Regions from separate parts of the Gordonia sp. N1V genome, predicted to be linked through region 2. Evidence: predicted binding sites of a transcription regulator. Region 2 holds the regulator's gene; the other holds the start of a gene.

Region 1 (8,941 bases), on a different contig from region 2:
GGATCGATCGTGGCAGCCGGATTGGGCTGATCATCGGGATTGATCGAGGGCATCCGCTTTCCGGTGGCCGGCTCCGGGTCGCCGACGATGTGTGGCTTGCCGTCCGCGCCGACCACCATGCGTGCCGGGTTCTGATCGACCACCAGCCCGAGTGCCCCTGCCGCATCGGATAATTCGGGTGCCGAGTTACCCGACTCGAAGCTGCGCTTGAGTGCGTCGGTGCGATCGAGCAACTCCTGATTCTGTTGGCGGGCGATGCCGATCTGATAGGAGTCCTGCGCAGCCTTGGTGGAGAGCCACAGGCTCAAACCCAGGCCGAAGGCCAGCACCAGCAGCACCGGGATGACGAAGGGTATACGGGAGAACCGTTCGGACAGGCTGATCCGCCGGGTACGAGACGCCACGACGACGGGCTTGGAGACCGAACCACGTTGCGATCCCCGCTCCTGCGCGGCGATCCGCTTGCTGTGCCGATCGATCGCCCGCTGGGCCGCCCGCGATCGGGTCGGCCGTCCGACTCCGCCGCGGGTGTGCCGTGTGGTGCGTTCGGTGGTGTCGGAATCCTTGTCGCGCAGTCGATCCTGGCGTTCGATGTCGTCGAGAAGGGTCATCTCACCTCCTCCTCTGCGATTCGTTCGATGACGCGGACCCGGACCGGTGCCGATCGCGGATTGGTGTCGAGTTCTTGTTGGTCAGGGCGCTCGGCCCCCCGGGTGACGAGTCGGAATCGTGGTGCCGTGCCGGGCAATTCGACCGGTAGACCGGGCGGCGAGGTCGAGGTCGTCCGTAATGCGAACTCCCGCTTGACGATTGTGTCCTCGAGCGACTGGTAACTCATCATCGCCACACGGCCACCCACCCGCAGCGACGCGAGGACCCCCGGAAGCGCTTGCCGGAGCGCCTCGAGCTCGCCGTTGACCTCCACCCGCAGCGCCTGAAAGGTCCGCTTGGCCGGGTGCCCACCGGTGCGCCGGGTGGCCGCCGGGATCGTCGCGTAGAGCAGTTCGACGAGCCGCGCACTGGTGGTGAAGGGCTCACGCTCGCGTTCACGCACGATCGCCGACGCGATCTTGCCGGCGAAGCGTTCATCACCGTATTCGCGGAGTATGCGGGCGATGTCACCATGCGAATAGGTGTTGAGCACATCGGCCGCAGTAGGACCGGCCTCGGGATTCATTCGCATGTCCAGTGGTGCGTCGACGGCGTAGGCGAATCCCCGATCCGTCTGGTCGAGCTGCATCGAGGACACGCCGAGATCGAAGAGGGCGGCATCGATGCGGTCGGCGCCGGCTTCGGCGAGAACCGCTGGGAGTTCGTCGAATCTGGCCTGGTGGAAGGTGATTCGATTGCCGAAGTCGGCCAGACGGGTAGCGGCGATGTCCAGTGCAGCCGCGTCCCGATCGATCCCGATGACCCGGACCGACCCGAACTCCCGCAGGATCAACTCGGTGTGACCACCGGCGCCGAGCGTGGCATCGACGAACACCGGTTGTGCGACAGTGGGATTCGAGAGAGCCGGGCGCAACGATTCGATGATGCGTCGAGCCATGACGGGCACGTGCCCGTGTTCGCCGGAACGGCGTTTACCCGAGCGACGCGACGGCGGGGTCTGCGCACCCGCACTGTTGTCGTCGTCCTGCGGTGTCACCGGCCTGCCCCTCCGAGTGCGCCGACCCCCGAGCGGCCGCTCCTGTCGCGCGGGCCGGCCTCGATGAGGGGTGGCTGTCGTGTGTTGCTTGTGTCGGCTTGTGGTGGAGCGGGGTCCCGACCCGATCGCGCACCTGGCGTTGGGGAAGTACGCCAGGGTCGGACCGGGTCGGGGCCTCGTGCCACCCGAAGCCCTGTGCATCTGTCCTGCACCCACGTTGCGGAGTTAGAGCACCGCGCTCAACGCCGCGGAGTTCGCCGCCGAGAAGTTCTCCTCATGCTGGCTCTGGTAGTCACGCCATGCCTGTGCGTCCCAGATCTCCAGGTGATCGAAACTGCCGATCACCACACACTCCTTGGACAGTCCCGCGTACTGCCGATGCTCGGCCGACAGGGTGATCCGCCCCTGCCCGTCGGGCCGTTGTTCGTCGGTGCTGGCGAAGAAGTACCGCTGGAATGCGCGCGCTTCGGGATCGTTGCGCGACGCCTCCATCGTCTTCTCCGCGATCGCATCGAACTCCTCGGCCCGATACACCGACAGGCTGTGGTCCTGGCCGCGTGTGACCATCACCCCTCCTGCCAATGCGTCGCGAAACTTCGCGGGCAACGTGAGTCGCCCCTTGTCGTCCAACTTGGGCGTGTAGGTACCGACAAATCTCGTCGACATGTCGGCACCTCCCGCCCACCGGGTCCGGCGTTCCGGATCGCCTCACCCAGTGACGCCCACAGTACCCCACTTTCCACCACTTTCCACCCCAAACCCGCCTCGATTCCCCACCCGACCATAAAAACGCAGGTCAAGAGCAGAAGTCATGGTTCGACACGGCACGGATCGGTCGTGTCGTCGACAGGACAAAGCCTGACAGTTGTGGCCTGTGGTGAGGAATAGGGCTGGTGAGGTTGCTACTTCGGCCTCGTGGGGCGTGGTGGGGCATCGGGTGGGGCGCGGTGGGGAACGCGGTGGGGCGTGGCAGGAGGGACTTGATGAATCCGGTGGCCGAGCCCCGGAAGCGGGCATACGACAGCAGCCGCACACCCGTAGGGGTGTGCGGCTGCTGTGGTGAGTCAGTCGCTGAACCTCAGTGGGTTCGTCGCGGGATCACTCCTGCTCGAACCGGCGGTTGAAGCGGTCTTCCATGCGTTCGGTGAACTTGCGTTTGGGCGTTGCGGCCTTCGAGCCGCGCCCGCCCGAGCCGCGGTCGGCCGATGGCGGCGCACCCTTGCCGGGTAGCCCGCCCCAGAGCGCAAGCAGCGCGGCGGCGAACATGACAAGGAAGCCGACGAGACTCAGGATGGGGAAACCACCCACGTCGAGTCCGATGATGGGTCCCACGATCAACAGCGCGAGACCGAGGACGAAAACGACGGCCGCCTGGATGCGGCGACGACCGGTCGACCGCCCGAGGCGGCGCCGGGTAACGCTGGACGCGAACTTCGGGTCCTCCGCGTACAGAGCGCTTTCGATCTCTTCGAGCATGCGCTGCTCGTGCTCCGAGAGTGGCACCGACCCTCCTTACCTGTTACCGACGAGCCATCGACGAGATGTTCGCCGCGATACTCGCCTGATGACTGTGTTCGCGGCCTACGACCATGATACGAGGTGATTCCGGCGGCGACCACCATAACCGCGCTCGTTGGATCGTTTTTGTGTTCGGGGCTGTTACCGGCGCCTATGCGATGACGTGGCGAGGCATCGATGCGTGACCCCAACGGGTTGTGGCGCATCACGCAGGATGTGCCAGCGATCCGGATTGCGCACCATGTCCGCCTTGTTCGTAGGCGATCACCACGCCCTCGACCGTGTCCAGGAATGTCAACACCAGGCGATGCAGCTCGGCGACGACGACGGGATCGACGTCTCGCTCCAATCCGGCCTCGATGTTCATTCGAAGAACAGACCATGCGGCGAAGCGTTCGGCCTGTTCGGCCAGATCCGGCATGATCACCGCCAGACGATTCCACGCGTTCGACGACAACCCGCGCGTCGAACGGCCGCTGGTCGGCTCACCGATGGCCAGTGCGGCGCCGGCGGCCCGCAGCGCGGTGAGGTACAGCTGCCGGAAGCGTTCGGCGTCGTCGGTGATCCCGTCGGCGTTCTCGAGAAGGAGATCGGCACGTTCGAGCAGGTCACGTGCGCGCCCGACCACGATCGGATCCACCTCGACCTGTGTGGTCGTTCGACGTGTCATCATGGGCCTCCCTCCGTTGTCGCGGTGCTCACGGGCGGCCAGTTGGGCTGTACCGGCCGTTCCCTCGGGTCAACGCGGTCCGAGGGCAGGCGCTTCCCTCGCCCACCGCCGGACCGCGTCGGTCGTCGGGTGGCGGCGAACAGCTTGCGGAGGCACATTCATCGAACACCCGTTCGACAGATTCAATATTAGTCAGATCTGGTCGCCGGAGCAAGGCGTGCGGGCAACCCGATGCGCAACACAATGCCCGACGCCACCGACACAATGCCGCACTCGGCCGGGGTGCAAGGAACGACGACAGGAAGGACCGCACGTGACGATTCGGATCGCCCGTCTCGACGGACGTGACTGTGCGGTCTGGCTCGGTCCCGCGCTCGAGATCTACGTCACAGCGATGAATTACCCACGCGGGACCGAGATGCATCGCGCCGGATTGTGGCGCGAGCACATCCATCGACCCGGCTGGGAGGCCTATGGCGCGATCGCGACCGCGCCCCACGCCGAGGACGGCTCGCTGGACCTCGTCCGCCGACGGTTGGAGCCGCCCCTGTCCCCCGGCGGCGATGAGGTGCTCGTCGGCATCGCCTACGGCTATCGCGGAGCGCGCGACCAATGGTGGAATCAGCAACTCCGCGCCGGCTTGCGATCGACCGGTCGGGACCCGCGGGTCATCGATGAGATCACCGAGGACTACTTCGAGCTGACCGAACTCCACGTCCATCCGAGTGCCCAGGGGCATCGGATCGGTGAATGGTTGCTGCATCGCCTGCTCGCCGACCGACCCGAACACCACGTCCTGTTGTCCACCCCGGAAATCGCCGACGAGGGCAACCGCGCCTGGGCGTTGTACCGGCGCGTGGGATTCGGTGACGTGCTGCGCGGATTCACCTTCACCGGCGACCCGCGCCCGTTCGCTTTCCTCGGGCGACGACTACCCCTGGCCGCACCCACGATCCTGCCGGGCGCCGCCGCCGGTCCCATCGTTCCCGGCGAATCCGACCGCACCCGATGACCGGGCACCCGGTGGGCGATGCGATCGTCGTCGGCGCCGGCCACAACGGGCTGGTCGCGGCCGCCTATCTGGCCCGGGCCGGGCGCTCGGTGAGCGTCGTCGAGCGCGACACCATCCCCGGTGGGGCGGTGTCGACCATCGAACGCTTTCCCGGCTATCGCGTCGACCGGGGCTCGTCGGCGCACCTGATGATCCGCCACTCCCCGGTCCTCGACGAACTGGCACTCGCCGACGCCGGCCTGACCTACCTCGACTGCGACCCGTGGGCGTTCTGTCCGGCGACCGACACCGCCGGTCCGATCGTCTTCCGCACCGACCTCGACGCCACGTGCGCCTCGATCGAACGTGCCTGTGGACGCACCGACGCCGACGCCTACCGCGCCTTCGTGGCGACCTGGGCACCGCGCGCCCGAGCTCTCATGCGCTCCTTCTACGAGCCGGCCACGCCGGGTCGGTTCGCGCGTGCCTTCGGCGGGCTCGGCCCCACCGCCACCACCGCGCGGACCGGCCTGTTCGGTGCGCGATCGGGTCGGATGATGTCGGTGACCCAGGATCTGATGTCGTCCGGGGATGCCCTGCTGGACCGCTGGTTCGGCTCCGAGCACCTCAAGGCCGCCCTGGCCTGGTTCGGCGCCCAGTCGGGCCCGCCCATGAGCGCCCCCGCGACCGCTCCGATGATCGGGTTCGCGGCACTGATGCACCAGATCCCACCCGGCCGCGCCGTCGGGGGCAGCGGAGCGTTGACCGATGCCCTGGTGCACCGTCTCACCGATGACGGTGGCGAGGTGATCACCGGTGCGGCGGCCACCGCGATCACCCGATGTGGCGACCACTGGCGGGTAGAGACCGTCGACGGCCGGCGGCGATGTGCCGACACTGTGATCGGCGCCTGCCACATCCTGGCCACCCTCGACCTGCTCGCGGCGGGCGGATTCGACCCCGGATCGCTCGCGCGATGGCGGCGTCAGATCATCGTCGGCTCGGGTATCGGGATGGCCGTGCGGCTGGGAACCAGGGAGCTGCCCGAGTATCGGGATCTGCCCGCCGACCTCCCCGCGCACGGCGTGCATTCGGCGTTGGGCCTGCTCGTCACCGATCGGGACCACCTTCGTCGCGCGCAGACCGCGGCAGCGGTCGGCGAACTGCCCGATCGGCCGGCCTGTGTGGCGATGGGATTCTCCGGCATCGACCCGACCCTCAGTCCACCCGGACACCATCTCGTCAATCTGTGGGCGCAATGGCATCCGCGTCATCTCGCCGACGGGTCGGGGTGGGACGAGGTGGCCGCCACCGCCGCCGACGCGGTCATCGCCGAGGTCGAGCGCCACGCGCCCGGTTTCGCCGACGGCATCGAGCACCGCCACGTCCAGACCCCGCAGGCGCTGGAATCCGAACTGGCACTGATCGGCGGCAACATCATGCACGTCGAGATGACCATCGACCAGATGTTCATGCTGCGTCCGCACCCGGACCTGTCCGGCCACGAGGTGCCCGGCGCCGACGGAATCCTGCTCGCCGGCGCCTCGACCCATCCCGGCGGCGGGGTCACCGGGGCCAGCGGGCGTATCGCCGGACGGGCGGCGATCGCCCGCAGCTCGGGCCGGCACCGCGGCGATACACGCGGTCGGCGCCTATGGCCGCTATCACCCCGGCATCTGGCACGATGATCAGCGTGCGTCCGCCGATCACTCGCCCGAGCCCACCCCGCGCGTCTGCCTTTCTGCTCACGGTCGTGCTGCTCATCGCGGCGCCGTTGATGTCGGGATGCCTGCAACGGTCCACGACGGTCGGTGATCGATTCGCGGGCAGCGTGGTCGTGGCCACCTCACCGGACAATCCGCGTGGCGCACCGAAATTCGACATCCCCGAGTCGATGACCGGCAACATCGCGGTCTCGGACTATCGCGCCAGCACCTCCACGGAGAGTTCGGGCGCCCCGGCATCGGCGCAGCCGGGTTCGCCGTCGGAGGACACCGACCAGCCGGGTTCGTCCCCGTCCGATTCCACGCCGTCGGAGTCCGCGCCGTCCGATGCCACACAGGCGGCCCCGACCCCGCAGGAACAGTCCGGCGACAGCAGCGACGACGCCACGCTGGTCGGCAGCCGGGCGACCTTCAGCAATCTGACCGCAGGTCAGCTCAGTCAGCTCGGCGATATCATCGCCGACGCCTTCGGCGACACCGCGATGACCATGGACCTGTCGGCCAAGCGCAGCGGCTCGGTGGTGCGATTCCGCGGGTCGACCGACCTCACCGGACTGATCCCGAATCGCGACTACGTCCGGTTCACGATCTCGTTCGCCGGCCCGATCACCGCCACCAACGGTGACCAGAACACCAACACCTCGGTCTCCTGGACACCCGAGCCCGGCAAGTCCGCCGATTTCACCGCCGAATCGACCTACGCCGACCCGTCGACCGCCGCGTTCGGCGGCTGGACGTGGCTGATGGTGCTCATCTGCGCCGCCGTGGTGCTCGTCGTCATCCGGTTGGCCTACGTCTCCCGCGACCGCAGCCCGCGCCCGGGACGCCCGGCATCGGCAGCGGGCAAGAAGACATTCGGGAAAAAGACGTCAGGGACCACGACCTCGACGACCACGACCTCGGCGACCACGACCTCGGCGACGAAGACCGCCGGTGACACGACACCGGAGAAGGCCACCGTTCCCGCCGACGCTGCGCCCGATCAGGGAGCTGCACACGAGGACCCCGCAGTGTCGAACCCCGCAGTGCCGAACTCCGCAGCGCCGGACCCCGGAAACACCGGCAAGTCCTGACCCGACTCCCGCCGGATCACCCTGAGCCGACCGATCGGCCCCTCAGCGCGCCCCGACCGTCGGCAACGCGTCGGGCACGCCCACGCCGAGGCGGTCGAGCACCTCGCAGGTCGCCTTGGCGAAGTTCAGGCTGCAGAAGTGCAGGCCGGCAACGCCTTCGGCGATGAGTCGTTGCGCGGTCTCGGTGGCGAAGTCGATGCCGACGGCACGTACCGCGGCGCGATCCTCCTCCGGGCCGTCACCGGCGGCCTCGGCGAAGCGTTGCTCGACCGCGGGCGGGATCACCGACCCCGACAGCTGCGTCATACGACGGGCACTGGCCAGCGAGGTGATCGGCATGAGCCCGGGAATGAGCGGCTTGGCCGCCTGCTCGGGGTCGGCGCGTGCCACCCGGTCGCGCAACCGCAGGAAGTCCTCGACGTCGAAGAACATCTGGGTCACCGAATACTCGGCACCGGCACGCAGCTTGCCGACGAGTACATCGGTGTCCTGGTCGAGATCGCGGGCCCGGTGGTGCCCCTCGGGAAACGAGGCGACGCCGACGTGGAAGTCACCGAGCCCGGAGATCAGCTCGACGAGTTCACGCGCGTACTGCACACCCTGCGGGTGTCGAATCCATTCGCCGAGTGGATCACCCGGCGGATCCCCGCGCAGCGCAAGAAGATTCGTGATGCCCTGGTCGGCGTAGGAACCGACGAGGGCACGCAGTTCGGCGATGCTGTGATTGACGGCGGTCAGATGCGCGACCGTCAGCAGGGTCGTCTGCGTCGCGAGCTCACCGGCGATGCGGACGGTACGATCCCTCGTCGATCCGCCTGCCCCGTAGGTCAGCGACACGAATGCCGGGTCGAGACGTTCGAACACCCGGACCGCCCGCCACAGCCGGGCCTCGCCCTCGATGTCACGGGGTGGCATGAACTCCACCGAGAAGTGCACGACGCCGTTGGCCGGTGGTGCGGCGAGGCGCTCGACGACGGAGAGCGCCGGTGGGGATGAGGTCACCGCGTCATTGTACGTAGGTCGTCACTGCACGTTGGTCGTCACTGCACGTCGGTCGTCCAGGGCGGGGCCGTTCGCGACAGGCACTCCGGGCGTGTCTGTTCGTGGGAGACATGCCCTAGCCTGAGGGAGTGAGCCCGACCGCACCGCCGCCCGCCGCAGAGCCGACGTCGTTGTCGGAGGTACCCGACGCCACGGGCGTGGTCCTCGAGCGCTTCTTCGACGCCACGTTGCCGGTCGCCGGCGCCATCTCGCCGGTCGTGGGGCGCGCCGCCGACATCGTCGCCGACTTCGTCCGGCTCGGCGGCAAACGGGTTC
Region 2 (8,941 bases):
AGCGCATCCCTGCCGAGGTGACCTCGGCGCGACATTTCGACTCCTGGTGGAAGAAGACGCGGTCGGCGCAACCGCATCTGCTCGACCTGACCGCGGCCGATGTGGCGGCTGACGTCGCCGTCGCCGACACCGACTATCCGGGGTTCTGGCAGCAGGGCCAGACCCGTCTGGAGCTGCGGTATCGTTTCGAGCCCGGCGCGCCCGACGACGGCGTCACCGTCGTCATCCCGAAAGATCTTCTGCCCCATGTACGCAACGCCGGCTTCGATTGGCTGGTCCCGGGGATGCGCTCGGAGTTGGCGACCGAACTCGTCAAGACCCTGCCGAAGTCGCTGCGCAAGACGATGGCACCGGCCCAACGTTTCGCCGATCTGGCGCTCTCTCGGCTGACCCCACGCTCGGAGCCGCTGATCCGCGGTCTGGCCCGGGAGTTGTCGACCATCACCCGTCACTCGGTCTCGCCCGCCGACTTCGACCCCGACCGACTCCCGACTCATCTGCGCATCCACTTCGCGGTCGTCGACGACAAGGGCGAGATCCTCACCCGTACTTCATCGTTCGCCGAACTGTCGGAACCGACATCCGCCGCCACCACACAGACGGCCACACCGGTGTACACCACGTGGACCGACGAGGGCATCGGAACACTCGCGCCGAGCGAGACCGCCGACGTCGCCGGGCAGACCATCACCCGTTACCCGACTCTGCACGTGACCCACCGCGCCGGCCATCCCGACGGGGTCTCGGTTGTCCGGGCGGCGACCACCACCGAGGCGAGCACCGCCCTGGCCGGCGGCGTGATCGTGTTGTTGGAGAACACGATCCCCGCATTGAGTCCGAAAGCCGCCTCCGGACTGGACCCTGCCGGACGGATCGCGTTGAGCCAGAGCCCCTATCGGGAGCCGGCGCGGTTGTTCGGCGATTGCACACGCCGAGCGATCCGTGATCTCGTGGAGCCCGACGAACTGCGCGTCGTACGTTCGCCCCAGGCGTTCGCCGCGCTCGCCCAACGGCTGCGGCCAGCGGTGACCGACGCCGCTCCGGAGTATCTACGCCTCGCGGTCGACGTCCTGCGGGAGTTGGTGGCACTGCGCGGTGTGATCGACACCCATTCGGGGCAACTCGCCGCCGACGACGTCGCCGAACAGCTCGGCCATCTGGTGTTCGACGGCTTCGTCGCCGCCACCCCACGGGAGCACCTGGCGGAGGTGCCCCGCTATCTGCGCGCTGCCCGTGAGCGCCTGGAGCATCTGCCGGCATCCGCCGCGCGGGATCGCGCCGGCATGGAGGCACTGGATCGGGTGGTGGAGCGCTGGAACCAGCGGCTCGCGCAGGTGCCCGACCGCAGGCGAGACGCGGTCAACGAACAGGCGCACTGGCTCGTCGAGGAATTGCGGGTCGGTCTGTTCGCGCAGCGACTGGGCACGCGTTATCCGATCTCGGAGAAACGGGCGCTACGGACCCTGGACCGACTCGGCTGACACGACGCCGGCTGCGGGCGTCGTCCGGCCGTGGGTCAGATTGCCCTGCAGGTCGTCGATCTCGCGTTGGAAGTCCTCGAGGGAATCGAACGAGCGGTACACCGACGCGAATCGCAGGTAGGCGACCTCATCGAGGTCGCGCAAGGGTTTGAGGATCGCCAATCCGACCTCGTTGCTGGGGATCTCGGCGACTCCGGAGGCCCGAACGGTCTCCTCGACCTGTTGGGCGAGCTGCGCGAGATCGTCCTCGTCGACCTGGCGTCCCTGACACGCGCGTCGGACCCCACGCATCACTTTCTCGCGGCTGAAGGGCTCGGTGACGCCATTGCGTTTGACGACGGCCAGGACAGCGGTCTCCACCGTCGAGAACCGGCGACCGCATGCGCTGCAGGAGCGGCGCCGACGGATCGCCTGCCCCTCGTCGGCAACTCGGGAGTCGATGACCTTGGTGTCATCATTCCTGCAGAACGGACAGCGCATACACCGACAATACCGCCCCACCGCGGTGGAACAGCCGTGTGATCGCCTACCCCGGTCGTCACCGGTAGGCGGGTACCAGCAGTGCCTGACCGACCTGGAGCCCGCTGCCGGACATCTCGTTCATCCGCGCGATCTCGTCGATGACGGCCTGCCGGGGCAGGTCGGGCGCGACCCGTGCGGCAACCGAGTTCAGCGATTCCCCGGCACGTACGTGCACGACCTCGGTGGCCGCGGGCGCCGGCGTGGTCGACTGCTGGTAGTCGCTACCGGCCACGGCCACCAGCCACACCAGCAGCGCCAGGGCGACACCGGTCAGCACGGCCACCATCGCACCGGTACGGCGAGCGGTGCGGTGCGCGGTGACCCGCGGGCCGACCGGAGTTGCGCAACGGGTGCCCGCAACCGCCGGAAGGCGGCGCGCACCGGTCCGGGCCGGGCCCGCATATGCCGGTCGTCGGCGGGCCGGGTCGCGCTCGAGCGTGCGCCGCTCCGGGAGGCGACGGTCGGACGACCGGTGTTCGGACGACCGGTGTTCGGACGACCGGTGTTCGAGCACCCGGTGTTCGAGCACCCGGTGTTCGAGCGCCCGGTGCTCGACGGTTGCGCGGGCCGGCATCGACGCCCCGCGGCGAACGGCGGCGGCGCGGTGAGCCGTCCGGCGGGACCGAACGGGCAGGTCGTTGGTGCCCGGCGCGGTGGGCAGAAGTACGGTCGGCATGGCGTCTCCCTATCTCGATCATGCATTCGAAGAACGGATGTTCGAGTTCTACCACGGGGCACCGACAATTTCTCGCGACACGTCGAACACATGTTTGAGGTTGCCTGTCGCCTCGGCTACCCTGGCCGGTGTTCAGCTCTCCACAGGGCCCGTCAACCAGGGCGTACCCCGCGAGGATGTGCGCACCGACCGAAAGGATGCGAACCCCATGAGTGAGAAGAAGGGCCGCTCGGGTGACCCCGACGCGGCGACCGTCACCGATCCGGACGACGCCGTCGCGACCGGCCCGATCGATCCCGCGGCCGTCGAGGCCGCGCTCACCCCGCGCCAGAAGGGCGTGCTCGATGTGATCCGCAAGTCCGTGCGCGAACGCGGGTATCCGCCGAGCATCCGCGAGATCGGCGACGCCGTCGGCCTGGCGTCGACCTCATCGGTCGCGCATCAGCTGCGAACCCTCGAGCGCAAGGGTCTGCTCAAACGCGATCACAACCGACCCCGCGCGGTGAACGTCCAGGACGGCGATCCCACGCCCACCGACGACAACCCGAATGCATCGAACCTCCCCACGCCGACGTTCGTGCCGGTTCTGGGACGTATCGCGGCCGGCGGGCCGATCCTGGCCGAGGAGGCCGTCGAGGATGTCTTCCCGCTGCCGCGTGAACTCGTTGGCGACGGGTCACTGTTCCTGCTGCGCGTCGTCGGTGAATCGATGATCGACGCGGCCATCTGCGACGGCGACTGGGTGGTCGTTCGTCAACAGAACGTCGCCGACAACGGCGACATCGTCGCGGCGATGATCGACGGCGAGGCGACGGTCAAGACCTTCAAGCGCAAGGACGGCCATGTGTGGCTGATGCCGCACAACGACCTGTTCGAGCCCATCCCCGGCGACGACGCCGCGGTGCTGGGCAAGGTCGTGACGGTGATGCGCCGCATCTGAGCGGAGTCGCACCCGCCGGCCCGCTCAGCCGAACGGCTCAGCTGCGCAACGCTTCCGCGGCCGCGGCACGCGCATCGGCCGGTGAGGCGGTCGCCAGTACAGCCTGCGCGGCGGAGCGGCACGCCTCGCGGTCGACCTCGGCGAGCTTCGCTCCCACCGCGGGCGCCGCGGCCGGGGCGCTCGACAGCGAGGTGACGCCGAGTCCGACCAGGACACACGCGAGCAGCGGATCGGCGGCGGCCTCGCCGCACACCCCGACCGGTGTCGCACTGCGGGTGCCCGCCTCGGCGACGGTGGCGATCAGCGAGAGCACCGCAGGCTGCCACGGGTCGGTGAGCCCGGCGAGCTCGGCCGACATCCGGTCGGCGGCCATCGTGTACTGCGTGAGATCGTTGGTGCCGATCGAGACGAAGTCGACCTCGGCGAGGATCGCCGGAGCGAGGATCGCCGCCGAGGGGATCTCGATCATCACCCCCGCCACCAGCCCGCGACCGCGGACCTCGGCGGCGAATTCGGCGGCTTCGGCGGCCGAGGCGATCATCGGCGCCATCACCCAGGGCGTGGTGCCGGTCGCCTGCGCGGCGCGGGCGATCGCGTCGAGTTGACCGGTACGGATCTCGGGATGTGTCGCGGCGATCCGGTTGCCTCGTACGCCCAGTGCGGGATTCGCCTCGGTGCCGTGATCGACGAACTTCAGCGGCTTGTCCGAGCCGGCATCGAGCGTCCGGACCACGACCTTCTTGCCGTCGAAGGCCTCGATGACCTCGCGGTAGAGCGCTGCCTGCTCGTCCACCGACGGTTCGTCGGCCCGATCGAGGAAAGCGAGTTCGGTGCGGAACAGACCGACCCCCTCGACGGGGTATGCCGTCGCCGCCCGCGCCGAGACGCCGTCGGCGACGTTCGCCAGGATGGCCACCTCCACACCATCGGCGGTGCGCCCGGGCCCGGTCCATCCCGCGATCGCCTCCGCCTCCCGACGACTCTGCTCCACCTCGTCCCCGGCCCGCGCCGGATCGGGGTGAACGACAACGGTTCCCGCGGTTCCGTCGACGAGAACGGGCGTGCCCGCGGGTACGTCGTCGAGGCCGGCGACCGCCACCACGCACGGAATCCCCAGTTGGCGGGCGATGATCGCGGTGTGGCTGGTCGGCCCACCGAGCCGGGTGGCCAACGCGGTGATCAGTTTCGGATCGAGTCCGGCGGTGTCGGCCGGCGCGAGGTCGTCGGCGAGGAGCACCGACGGCTCGTCGGGCACGGGGACCCCGGGCTCGGGCTCGCCGAGTACCTCGGCCACCACCCGGTCACGGACGTCGTTGAGGTCGGTGATGCGCTCGGCCATGATCCCGCCGAGCTTGGCGAACATCGCGGCGAACTGTTCGGTGGCCGCGGCGGCCGCGGCCGGGGCCGGGGTCCCGTCGGCGATCAGCTTGGTGACCGTGCCGATCCACCCGCGGTCCTCGGCGAGGCCCGCGGTGGCGATCAACACCTCTGCGGCGGCACCCGAGGCGTGCGAGGCGCGCTCACGCAGTCGCGCGGCGACCACGGCCGCGGCATCGACGAAGCGGGCCTTTTCGGCCTCACGGTCGGCCTCGTCCACCACATGTGAGCCCGGATCGGCGGGCTCGACCCTCACCCGCTCGCCCGGACGGACGACCGGCCCGTAGGCCTTGCCGCCGACGACGGGCGTCCCGTGCAGCGTGGTGTCGGCATCCGACGCACTGCCCTCGGTCTGCGTGTGCTGGGGGCGAACCTGTTGATCCACGGTTCCGGCCTTTCCTCGTCCTTCAATGATGCGGGCGTTGCGGTGATGCGGGTCGTACTGGTCACGCGGTCGTTCTGTGTGATCCGACCAGGCGTCCGATGGATGTGAAACACCGGTACGTCACCACCTCTTGTGATCGAAGTTACAAGAAATCCTTGACTTGTCAACACAAACAGGCGTAAACACAGATATATCAACACCGGGTCCCACAGAAACCCACATGGGGTCGGTGGTCGGAAAGAGATCGGAGAGACGTGTACGCGGAAGAACGACAGCAGGCGATCGCCGAGCTGGTCCGCTCGAAGGGCCGCGCCTCGGTGAGCGCGCTCGCCGAGCGCTTCGAGGTCACCAGCGAGACGGTGCGACGCGATCTGGCGAGCCTGGAACGCGCCGGCCATCTGCAGCGCGTACACGGTGGCGCGGTTCGGCCCGGCCTGGTCCAGATCGTCGACGAGCAGGGCATCGGCGAGCGCGAGGCCAGCCATGCCGATCAGAAGGTGGCGATCGGCCGTGCGGCGATGCGTTTCCTGCCGCCCGACGGCGGCTCGCTCGCGCTCGACGCCGGCACCACCACCTACCAGGCCGCACTCAACATCCCCACCGACCGACGCCTGAGCGTGGTCACCAGCAGCCTGCCCCTGGCCACGCTTCTTGCCGAACATCCCAGCGCCACACTGCATCTGGTGGGAGGGCGAGTTCGCAGTCTGACGCAGGCGGCAGTCGGCGCCGACACCGTGTCCCGACTGCGGCAGTTTCGCTCCACGGTCGCCTTCATCGGCACCAACGGGGTCAGCGAGGGTCTTGGACTGTCCACGCCGGACCCCGACGAGGCGGCGGTGAAGTCGGCGCTGGTGCGCTCGGCGCAACGCGTGATCGTGCTCGCCGACTCCTCGAAGATGAATCGCGAGGACTTCGCCGGTTTCGCCGACCTCGACGACGTCGATGTCCTCATCACCGACGCCGGTATCGATCCCACCTTCTCCGCGGTGCTCTCCGCCCGCGGCATCGAGGTCGTGATCGCATGATCCTCACCGTCACCGCCAACCCGAGTCTCGATCGCACCCTGGAGATCGCCGGCCCCCTCCAGCGCGGGGAGGTGCAACGCACCGTCGGTGTCCGCGCCGAGCCGGGAGGCAAGGGCGTCAACGTTTCCCGCGTCATCGCCGAGGCGGGTCTGACCACCCTCGCGGTCCTACCGGCGCGCAACGGCGATCCGCTGCTGACCGCGTTGGACCAGGTCGGACTTCGCCACGAGGCCCTCGCCGTGCCCGGCGAGGTGCGGTCGAACATCACCATCGCCGAACCCGACGGCACCACGACCAAGATCAACGCCTCCGGCCAGTTCCTCGACGACCGTCAGGTGCGTGCGTTGACCGACCTCGTCTTGGCCCGCGCGGCCGGTGCCGACTGGGTGGCCCTGTGCGGATCGCTGCCACCGGGTGTCGCCGACGACTGGTATCGCGTACTCGCCGACCAGCTCATCGCGCGCGGACACCGCGTCGCCATCGACACCTCGGGTGCTCCCCTGACGGCAGCGGTGACCGGACGCGTCGACCTGATCAAGCCGAACGAGTATGAACTCGCCGAGGTCAGCGGTGCCGATCCGGAGATCCTGCGTCACGCCGCCGCCGAGGGCGATCTGTCGCCCATCGTCTCGGCGTCGGCCGACATGGCGCACCGCATCGGCGGCGCCGTGCTGGCCACCCTCGGTGCGGCCGGCGCACTGCTGACCACCGAGTCCGGCAGCTGGTTCGCCACGCCGCCGCCGATCGTCCCGCGCAGCACCGTCGGCGCAGGCGACTCCTCGCTGGCCGGTTACCTGATCGCCGAAACCCGGGGCGCCGACGAGCCCGGACGGTTGCGCAGCGCGGTCGCCTATGGTGCCGCGGCGGCCGCACTCGCCGGCACCCAGCCTCCCCGCCCCGACCACCTCGATCCCGACCGTGTCGTGATCACCGATCTCGCCGGAGCCGCCCCAACCCCATGACAAACAACCCGTGACCCCGAACAACTCCAGAACCAGATCCACCATCAGCACCCAACCAGCGACACACCAGTAAGGAAACCCATGTCCGAGCAGATCATCACCGCAGCCACGGTGAATCTCGACGTCGACGCAGGCGACGACCCGTCGGCGGTGATCAATCACCTCGCCGAGAACCTCGGCGAAGCCGGTCGCACCAGCGATCCCGCCGACCTCGCGCGCGCCGCGCTCGCCCGAGAGGCCAAGTCCGCCACCGGTCTACCCGGCGGAATCGCCATCCCGCACGCCCGCGCCGCATCGGTGTCGCAGGCGAGCCTGGCGATGGCGCGGCTGTCGAAGAAGGTCGACTTCGGCGCCCCCGACGGTCCGGCCGACATCGTCTTCCTCATCGCCGCCCCCGAGGGCGGTGCCTCCGAGCACATGAAGCTGCTCAGCTCGCTCGCTCGTGCGCTGGTCCGTCCCGACTTCGTCGCCTCGCTGCGGGCAGCGCGCACCGACGACGAGATCGTCGACCTCGTCGACGGTGCGATCAATCCGCCCGCGGCCGGCTCGAGCACCACCGCGGCCGCGAGCACCGAGAAGGCGGCACCGCAGAAGGTGGCCACCGACACGGTGACCACCCAGAAGACCGCGCCGGTCGACTCATCGACCCCGGCCGCACCGACGAGCGACAAGCCGATGTCGATCGTCGCGATCACCGCGTGCCCCACCGGGATCGCCCACACCTACATGGCCGCCGACGCGCTGAAGTACGCCGCCGAGCGCGCCGGTGTCGACTTCCACGTCGAGCCCCAGGGGTCCTCGGGAACCACCCCGTTCACCCCGGACGTCATCGCCGGCGCCGACGCCGTCATCTTCGCCACCGACGTCGGCGTCAAGGGCAAGAGCCGGTTCCACGGCAAGCCGGTCATCGAGTCCGGCGTCAAGCGCGCCATCAACGAACCCGACGCGATGATCGCCGAAGCGCTTGCGGCAGCGGAGAATCCGCACGCGGCGGTGGTGCGCGCCGGCGACGGCGACAGTGCCGGCGCCGCTGCCACGGAGAAGGGTGGGCTCAGCCTGGGCAAGCAGGTTCAGCAGGCCCTGATGACCGGCGTCAGCTACATGATCCCGTTCGTCGCTGCGGGCGGTCTGCTGATCGCTCTCGGATTCCTGCTGGCCGGCTACCAGATCGCCAACAAGAACATCGACAAGACGATGAGCGACGGTGCCTACATCGCGCTGCACAACACTCTCTGGAATCTCCCGGCAGGAGGACTCGGCACCTACCTGGGCGCGGTGAGCTTCGCGATCGGTTCCCTGGCGATGAGCATGCTGGTCCCGGCGTTGGCCGGCTACATCTCGTTCGCGATCGCCGACCGGCCCGGTATCGCGCCCGGCTTCGTCGCCGGCCTGGTGTCGGTGGCCGTCGGCGCCAGCTTCATCGGCGGCCTGATCGGCGGCCTCGCGGCCGGCGTCGTCTGCCTGGCGATCTCGCGACTTCCGTTGCCGCAGTGGGCGCGTGGCCTGATGCCGGTGGTGATCATCCCGCTCTTCGGCAGCCTTGTCATCGGTGCGGTGATGTTCATGTTCCTCG

Evidence for each region. Region 2 encodes LexA, which represses DNA repair genes until DNA is damaged. Its sites were predicted from a motif close to CGAACANNTGTTCG; they were not measured.
Region 1: the regulator LexA is predicted to act here: its motif matches at 3,999-4,012, upstream of P3L18_RS00860 (SAV_6107 family HEPN domain-containing protein).

Annotation. Positions count from the first base shown of each region.
Region 1 covers NZ_JARJDD010000001.1:189,961-198,901, forward strand. The annotation lists gene P3L18_RS00840 (hypothetical protein) at 1-611, opposite strand, end outside; gene rsmH (16S rRNA (cytosine(1402)-N(4))-methyltransferase RsmH) at 608-1,648, opposite strand; gene mraZ (division/cell wall cluster transcriptional repressor MraZ) at 1,874-2,314, opposite strand; gene P3L18_RS00855 (DUF3040 domain-containing protein) at 2,747-3,151, opposite strand; gene P3L18_RS00860 (SAV_6107 family HEPN domain-containing protein) at 3,372-3,839, opposite strand; gene P3L18_RS00865 (GNAT family N-acetyltransferase) at 4,150-4,848, shown strand; gene P3L18_RS00870 (NAD(P)/FAD-dependent oxidoreductase) at 4,845-6,515, shown strand; gene P3L18_RS00875 (DUF3153 domain-containing protein) at 6,512-7,624, shown strand; gene P3L18_RS00880 (methylenetetrahydrofolate reductase) at 7,667-8,626, opposite strand; gene P3L18_RS00885 (polyprenyl synthetase family protein) at 8,755-8,941, shown strand, end outside.
Region 2 covers NZ_JARJDD010000006.1:57,673-66,613, forward strand. The annotation lists gene hrpA (ATP-dependent RNA helicase HrpA) at 1-1,481, shown strand, start outside; gene nrdR (transcriptional regulator NrdR) at 1,455-1,961, opposite strand; gene P3L18_RS09905 (LysM peptidoglycan-binding domain-containing protein) at 2,020-2,679, opposite strand; gene lexA (transcriptional repressor LexA) at 2,969-3,619, shown strand; gene P3L18_RS09915 (putative PEP-binding protein) at 3,657-5,381, opposite strand; gene P3L18_RS09920 (DeoR/GlpR family DNA-binding transcription regulator) at 5,636-6,406, shown strand; gene P3L18_RS09925 (1-phosphofructokinase family hexose kinase) at 6,403-7,368, shown strand; gene P3L18_RS09930 (fructose-specific PTS transporter subunit EIIC) at 7,450-8,941, shown strand, end outside.